DNA from 2 places in the Cedecea sp. NFIX57 genome. Region 2 is predicted to be linked to the other one. Evidence: predicted binding sites of a transcription regulator. Region 2 holds the regulator's gene; the other holds the start of a gene.
What was found. Region 2 encodes PurR, which represses purine synthesis genes. Its sites were predicted from a motif close to CANGCAAACGTTTGCNTG; they were not measured.

Region 1: a site for PurR is predicted at 2,696-2,713, ahead of purM (phosphoribosylformylglycinamidine cyclo-ligase). Genes of this name have one in related genera too.

The regions. Positions count from the first base shown of each region.
Region 1 is NZ_FXAS01000014.1:141,542-145,798, forward strand. Features, by position in the region: gene ppk1 (polyphosphate kinase 1) at 1-794, opposite strand, end outside; gene purN (phosphoribosylglycinamide formyltransferase) at 968-1,606, opposite strand; gene purM (phosphoribosylformylglycinamidine cyclo-ligase) at 1,606-2,643, opposite strand; gene upp (uracil phosphoribosyltransferase) at 2,867-3,493, shown strand; gene uraA (uracil permease) at 3,579-4,257, shown strand, end outside.
Region 2 is NZ_FXAS01000026.1:63,724-67,980, forward strand. Features, by position in the region: gene punC (purine nucleoside transporter PunC) at 1-998, opposite strand, end outside; gene punR (DNA-binding transcriptional activator PunR) at 1,113-2,051, shown strand; gene purR (HTH-type transcriptional repressor PurR) at 2,048-3,073, opposite strand; gene cydH (cytochrome bd-I oxidase subunit CydH) at 3,366-3,455, shown strand; gene sodB (superoxide dismutase [Fe]) at 3,539-4,120, opposite strand.

The sequences.
Region 1 (4,257 bases), on a different contig from region 2:
TGATAAACAAAGCGCACCGGCTCGGCGGTCAGGCGCTGTTTCAGGCTGGAGGACATCAGTTCCAGCAGGCTGGATTCCATTTCGGTGACCAGGTCGTACTCGGCGTCACGCGTCATCTTCATTGAATAGGCGTTGAGCGCGTCGTAGTCGAAGAACCCTTTGAAGATCTCGTCCAGGCAATAGCGCAGGATGTTATCCAGCAGGATCATCGGCTTGCGGCGACGTGGCGCTTCCGGCGGCAGGTTCACAAACCGCGGCACTTTGTCTGACGGGATCTCCAGCAGCGCGTAGCGAATGCTGTCCCCGCGAATAATTTCGACCGCCAGATAGGTGTAGTCATCCTTCAGGAACTGCACCAGGTCGGTATCGCGGTTGATCAAAATCGGCGTGATGTGCGGGCGAAGCTGATGCTTGAAGTAGCTGCGCAGCCAGCTTTGCTGATTTTCGGAAAGCTGGCGTTCGTTAATCAGGAAGATTTGGTTGCGCGCCATCTCCAGCAGCAACTCGTTATACAGGCTGTCAAATTCCTGATCGGCCTTCAGCACCCGGGCCTGAATTTTATTCAGCAGATGGCGCTGGTTGGAAGGAGAACCCTGTTCTTCACTGATTAAAATGCGGCGCTTTAGTTCGGCGAAACGCACTTTATAGAATTCATCGAGGTTATTGGAGTAGATGCCGAGAAAACGCATCCTTTCAATCAACGGGTTGAGCTTGTCCGCCGCTTCCTGCAGAACGCGTTCGTTAAAAGACAACCAGCTCAGTTCTTTTTCGATATACAGCTTATCCTGACCCATTAGTCCTCACACTCCGTTTTCGTGGACGTGGCAATGCCGTCACCGTCACGTCAGTTATTATGGCGAGCTTTAGCGGAGAATGTCCAACTATGCAGATGAAACTCTCTCATCTGACCATGACAACTTTATGAGAGACAGACACAAAAAAAGGGCCGAAGCCCTTTTTAGTTAAATTATTCTGCTGCATGTCCCTGCGGGGGCAGCTGTACGCCATCAAGCCAGGCGGCGTTTTGGCGCATTTTTAGGCGATCGTCGAGGAACCAGCTGACGACCAGCGGGTAAATCGCGTGTTCCTGATGCTGAACGCGAGCGGTGATTTCGTCCTCATCATCCCCTTCAAATACCGGCACTTTGGCCTGCAGAATGACCGGGCCGCCGTCCAGTTCGTCAGTGACAAAATGCACGGAGGTGCCGTGCTCTTCGTCGCCGTTTTCCAGCACCTGGCGGTGGGTATGCAGACCGGGATATTTCGGCAGCAGGGAAGGGTGAATGTTGAGTAAACGACCGCTGTAGCGCGCCACAAAAGCAGGGCTGAGAATGCGCATATAACCCGCCAGCACCACGACGTCTGGCGCGTAGGCGTCAATCTCCTGCATCAGCTGGCGATCGAACGCTTCGCGGCTGGCAAACTCGCTTGCCGCCAGCGCGTGGGTCGGGATCCCGGCCTCGCGGGCTCGCTCAAGGCCGAACGCGTCGGCCTTATTGCTGAACACCGCGCTGATGGTGCCGTTAATCTTCTTCTGCTGGCAGGCGTCAATGATCGCCTGCAGATTGCTTCCGTTACCGGAAATCAGCACCACAATGTGTTTCATTACTCAATAACCACGCGCTCTTCGGAATCAGATGCCTTGATGATACCGATTTTCCACGCCTTTTCACCTTTGGCCTGCATCAGCGCAACGGCTTTATCCGCTTCTGCTGCCGGCAGCGCAATGACCATGCCCACGCCGCAGTTAAAGGTGCGGTACATTTCGTGGCGGCTGATGTTGCCAGCCTGCTGCAGCCAGTTGAAGACCGCTGGCCACTGCCAGGAAGATTCGGCGATCACGGCCTGGGTGTTGTCCGGCAGCACGCGCGGGATATTTTCCCAGAAGCCGCCGCCGGTCAGGTGGGCGATGGCGTGAACATCCACGTTTTCAATCAGTTCAAGGATGTTTTTCACGTAAATGCGGGTTGGCTCGAGCAGGTGGTCCGCCAGCGGTTTCCCTTCCAGTTCGGTGGTCAGCGGGTCGGTGCCGCTCACTTCCAGCACTTTGCGCACCAGCGAGTAGCCGTTGGAGTGCGGGCCGCTTGAGCCCAGCGCAATCAGGACATCGCCATCGGCAACTTTAGACCCGTCGATGATTTCAGACTTCTCAACCACGCCGACGCAGAACCCGGCCACGTCGTAGTCTTCCCCGTGATACATGCCCGGCATTTCAGCGGTTTCACCGCCCACCAGCGAGCAGCCTGACTGCAGGCAGCCTTCGGCGATGCCGGTGATAACGCTGGCGGCGGTATCTACGTCCAGTTTGCCGGTAGCGTAGTAGTCAAGGAAGAACAGCGGCTCGGCGCCCTGGACCACCAGGTCGTTCACGCACATGGCGACGAGGTCAATGCCGATCGCGTCGTGGCGTTTTAAATCCATGGCCAGACGCAGCTTGGTGCCCACACCGTCGGTGCCGGAAACCAGAACCGGTTCGCGATATTTCTGAGGCAACGCGCACAGCGCACCGAAACCGCCCAGTCCACCCATTACTTCCGGGCGGCGGGTTTTTTTCACTACGCCTTTAATTCTGTCGACCAGAGCGTTACCAGCATCAATATCTACACCGGCATCTTTATAGCTGAGAGAGGTTTTATCGGTCACTGCTCGTTCCCCACGGGTGGTATATAAGAAAAACGCGGCAATTCTAACAGTGCAGGCAAACGTTTGCGAGCCTCTTATCATCGGCAAGAAAAGAATTCCTGAGATAGACTCAATCCAGTCCGGTTGATCTCGATCATCCCATTAGCTGTAGCGCAGCGGCAAAAAAGCGGTATAATCCGGCGATTTTTTTTGTGGTAGCCAACTATCTCGGGGGAGAAAGAGTATGAAGATCGTGGAAGTGAAACACCCACTCGTCAAACACAAGCTGGGCCTGATGCGCGAGCAAGACATCAGCACCAAGCGCTTTCGTGAACTCGCCTCTGAAGTAGGCAGCCTGCTTACCTATGAAGCCACTGCGGATCTGGAAACCGAGAAAGTCACCATCGAAGGCTGGAACGGCCCGGTGGAAGTCGACCAGATCAAAGGCAAGAAAATTACCGTTGTGCCAATTCTACGTGCCGGTCTGGGTATGATGGAAGGCGTTCTGGAAAACGTACCAAGCGCGCGTATCAGCGTCGTCGGCGTTTACCGCGATGAAGAAACCCTGCAGCCGGTGCCTTACTTCCAGAAGCTGGTTTCTAATATAGAAGAACGTATGGCGCTGGTGGTCGACCCGATGCTGGCGACCGGCGGCTCTATGATTGCCACCATCGACCTGCTGAAAAAAGCGGGCTGTACCAGCATTAAGGTACTGGTGCTGGTTGCCGCGCCGGAAGGCATCGCCGCGCTGGAAAAAGCGCACCCGGACGTGGAGCTGTACACCGCGTCTATCGATCAGGGCCTCAACGAGCACGGGTACATTATTCCTGGCCTCGGTGATGCGGGCGATAAGATATTCGGAACCAAATAAGATTCATCAGCCGACTTTGAAAGTCGGCTTTTTTTTGATTGCAGCAAACACCGTTCGTTAAAAATAACACTCAGAGGAAAACAACATGACCCGCCGCGCCATTGGGGTAAGTGAACGCCCGCCCTTACTGCAAACGATTCCGTTGAGCCTGCAGCATCTGTTCGCCATGTTCGGCGCGACCGTGCTGGTGCCAATTCTGTTCCACATCAACCCGGCCACGGTGCTGCTGTTTAACGGCATCGGCACTCTGCTTTACCTGTTCATCTGTAAAGGCAAAATCCCGGCTTATCTCGGCTCCAGCTTCGCGTTTATCTCTCCGGTCTTGCTGCTGCTGCCGCTGGGATATGAAGTGGCGCTCGGCGGATTCATTATGTGCGGCGTGCTGTTCTGCATCGTGGCGCTGATTGTGAAAAAAGCCGGTACAGGCTGGCTGGACGTGATGTTCCCTCCGGCGGCGATGGGCGCGATTGTTGCGGTTATCGGCCTTGAGCTGGCGGGCGTGGCGGCCAACATGGCTGGGCTGCTGCCTGCGGAAGGCGCATCCCCGGATTCCACCACCATTATTATCTCGCTGGTCACGCTGGCGGTGACGGTGTTTGGTTCCGTGCTGTTCCGTGGTTTTATGGCCATTATCCCGATTCTCATCGGCGTGCTGGCGGGCTACGCGCTCTCCTTCGCTATGGGTGTGGTAGACGTGACGCCAATCCGCGAAGCGCACTGGTTCGCGCTGCCAACCTTCTATACACCTCGCTTTGAATGGTTCG
Region 2 (4,257 bases):
GCTTTCCCGGTTGCCTGTGGGAAAGGCAGCAGGGCCGAGGCTACCACAATAGGGTAGATGGCACCGTTCGCCGCGGCCATCACGCAAAACGGAATAAGCAGTAGCGTCAGGTTAGCATGTCCGCTCACCGCCACACCCCAGGTTGCTACCACGCTCAGAGCATACAAGGTCAGCAGCCACGGCAGCAGCTGTTTGCCGTTCCACTTTTGCAGCGCGCTGCGGCAGCCATAGCCGCCGATCAGGAAGGCGACCGTTTGCGGCATATAGCTCAGGCCAATTGCCGCTGGGCTGTAACCCATCTCATTCAGGATAAACGGCGAGCCGGTGAGCCAGGCGAAAAAGCTGGCTGAGCAGGCGGCGTAAATCAGTACGTTGCCGCCGTAAACGCGGGAACGTAATAAAGAGAAGAAGCTGACCTTATTGTCCTCAGTTTGCTCGTGGTGCTGCGTCCGGGGCTTGAGGCGCAGCGTAGGGATCATCAACAGCAAAGCGACAGCAAACAGCACGGCGAAAATCGCCTGCCATTCAAAATGGTTCAGCAGCCAGCTGCCTAGCAGCGGGGCCAGCGCCGGGGAAAGCCCGACCAGCGGCATGATGGTGGCAAAAATGCGACCAGCACGGTTGGCGGGGTAATAGTCAGTCACCAAAGCCTGCCAGCTAACGGCTGCCGAACAGACGCCCACGGCCTGAATAAAGCGCAGCACCAGCAGTGTGGTGGCATCCTGCACCCAAAGCATGCCGATACAGCCGATGGCAAACATAGCCAGGCCAATCAACAGCACGGGTTTTCTCCCGAAGCGGTCGGAAAGCGGGCCCCACATCAACTGGGCAAAAGCAAAGCCGGCGAGGAACAGGCTCAGGCTGGCGCTTACCGCAGAGGCGGTGGTGCCCAGATCTTGTTGAATGGCGGCGAAGGCGGGCAGGTACATGTCGGTGGCCAGGAAGCCCAGCACGCTCAACCCCGCGAGCCAGATAAGAAATCCCTTTGATGGTTGCATATTTCACTCTTGATTTTGATAGCAGGTTAACGGGGCAGGAGTCTACGGAGTGCAAAACCGCTTGTGAAACGCTAATATTTGCGAGTTGAATTCAAATTTTTTGCAGGCAAAAACATGTGGTCTGAATATTCACTGGAAGTGGTTGATGCTGTGGCTCGAAACGGCAGCTTTAGTGGCGCGGCCCAGGAGCTGCATCGCGTGCCCTCTGCCATCAGCTACACGGTGCGTCAGCTTGAAGAGTGGCTGGCCGTGCCGCTGTTTGAACGGCGTCACCGGGACGTTGAGTTGACCGCCGCCGGGGCGTTTTTTCTCAAGGAAGGTCGGTCTGTTATCAAAAAAATGATGGCAACGCGCCAGCAGTGTCAGCAGATAGCTAACGGCTGGCGCGGGCACTTGTCCATTGCGGTAGACAATATTGTTAAACCTGAACGTACCCGCCAGCTGGTGCTGGATTTTTATCGTCATTTTCCGGATATCGAATTACGCATTTCTCAGGAAGTGTTCAATGGCGTGTGGGACGCGCTGGCGGACGGACGGGTTGAGGCGGCGATTGGCGCCACGCAGGCGATCCCGGTCGGGGGGCGCTATGCGTTTCGGGACATGGGCGCGCTTAGCTGGCGCTGCGTGGTGTCTGCCGCTCATCCGCTTGCGCAACGGGAAGGTATTATTCTGGATGACGACATTCGTCCCTGGCCGTCCCTTGTGCTGGAAGACACATCCCGTTCTCTGCCCAAGCGTATTACCTGGCTGCTGGACAACCAGCGCCGGGTGGTGGTGCCGGACTGGGCGTCCGGGGCGGATTGCCTGATGGCAGGATTATGCATTGGCATGGTGCCGACGCACATTGCCCAGCCGTGGCTCGTCAGGGGCGACTGGAAGGAGTTAACGCTGGAAAACCCGTTCCCGGACGCGGCCTGCTGCCTGACGTGGCGGCAAGATGATGCCTCGCCCGCGCTGAGCTGGTTGCTGGATTATTTGGGCGACAGTGAGACGATGAATCAGGAGTGGCTGCAGGAGCCGGGTAACATACTTCCGGCTCCCGAAGAGGCTTAGCGGCGGTAATCGCGGAACGGGCCGTCGGCCACCGAGCGGCGTTCAATCAGACGCGGATGGACTTCAATCGTCTGCGACTCTTCGCGCTTATTAATGATGCGGTCGAGCAGCATGTTAAAGGCCGTTTCGCCCAGGCGCTCTTTCGGCTGGTGGATAGTGGTCAGCGCCGGAGAGAAATAGCGGGCGTTGCGCACGTTATCGTAGCCGATGATAGAAATGTCCTGCGGCACGCGCAGCCCCATTTCGTCCGCGGCGCAAATAGCACCCATCGCCATAATATCGCCGCCGCAGAAAACGGCAGTAGGGCGATGCGGTTGATTAAGCAGTTGCTGCATGGCGCGGTAACCGGACTCTGGTTCGAAATCACCCTGAACCACCCAGTTATCCGGCACTTTGATATTGGCTTCTTCAAGCGCCTTCAGGAACCCTGCATGGCGGCCGCCGCCGGTGTTACGCTCCAGCTGACCCGGGATAGCACCGATATCGCGATGGCCACGTTCAATCAGGTAGCGGCCTGCGAGGTAGCCGCCGTGGAAGGCGTTATCAACTACGGAGTCGGTAAAGTCGGCACGAGCTTCGCCCCAGTCCATCACTACCATAGGAATATGGCGGTACTCTTCCAGGGTTGAAAGCAGCGTATCAGGGTATTCGGAGCACATGACCAGCAGTCCGTCTACGCGCTTTTGCGCCATCATGGACAGGTACGCGCGCTGCTTTTCAAAGTTATTGTGCGCGTTGCCCAGAATCAGGGTGTAGCCCTTGGCGAAACAGCTGTTCTCAACGGATTCAATAATTTCCGCAAAATAAGGGGCTTCGCTTGAGGTGGCGAGCAGGCCGATAGATTTGGTGTGGTTGACCTTCAGGCTGCGCGCCACGGCGCTCGGCGAATAGTGCAGCTCTTTGATGGCCGCCCAGACGGCGTTGCGCGTCTCTTCCGCCACAAAACGGGTCTTGTTAATGACATGTGACACAGTGGTGGTGGAAACGTTTGCGCGCTTCGCTACGTCCTTAATCGTTGCCATTAGATGTCACTCCAGACCATATCGTAAACTCCTGATAACTCATGTGTTAAACGTTTGCCTTCGCTAACTCCTGGGGCAACACGTTGGTTGCAGGCCTGTCGGGGATGCGACATACAGCGGGAGGAGGGCGTTGCCGGGCGATACGCGGTAAATTAGCGAAGGATTTTGGCTTATCCCGGGGCAAAGTGGAAGAGGGAAAACCGATATCTGTGCAAATCCAGCAGGATTTTTATCGCTAATTGTGGGAAAATCACCCCACATACACTTTGTAGGGAAATAAAAGGAGCTTACGATGAGTACCGATCTGAAGTTTTCCGTGGTGACGACGGTTATCGTGCTGAGTCTGATTGTTGCCGGGGCGCTTACTGCCGTTCTGCACTGATTTACAAAGGGCCGCGAAAAGCGGCCCTTCTCTTAAACAGAAGAAAAGCGTTGCTTCCCTCCTTCGTATTTAACCGCTAAACATCAGCCCGCCAGGTTTTGCGCAACAAATTCCCAGTTGACCAGCGCCCAGAAATGGTCGAGATAGACCGGGCGCGCGTTGCGGTAGTCGATGTAGTAAGCGTGTTCCCACACGTCCACGGTCAGCAGCGGTTTTGCTCCGGTTGTGAGCGGGGTGCCTGCGTTAGAGGTCGAGACGATAGCCAGGCTGCCGTCGCTATTTTTCACAAGCCAGGTCCAGCCGGAGCCAAAGTTTTTGATGGCCGCTTCGGTGAACTGCTTTTTAAAGGCTTCCACGCTGCCAAAGGCGTGATTGATGGCGGCCAGCACGTCACCGGTCGGCTCCCCGCCGGCATTCGGCGCCAGGCAGTGCCAGTAGAACGTGTGGTTCCAGACCTGAGCCGCGTTATTGAAGATCCCGCCGTCAGATCCTTTCACAATCTCTTCCAGCGTTTTGCCTTCAAACGGGCTGCCTTTGATCAGATTATTCAGGTTAGTGACGTAGGTCTGGTGATGTTTGCCGTAATGGTATTCGAGGGTTTCGGCTGAAATATGCGGTGCCAGCGCATCTTTGGCATAGGGCAGGGCGGGTAGTTCGAACGACATGGCTTCACTCCTTGTTATTTTGTTTCACAATATAACTACAATTTGTGTAGTTATAAGGTTAGCAAATTACAGCTGAGTGAAAAAGCCAAATGAAACAACAAAATAAAACAGCCCGTTGCCGGGCTGTTAACATTTTA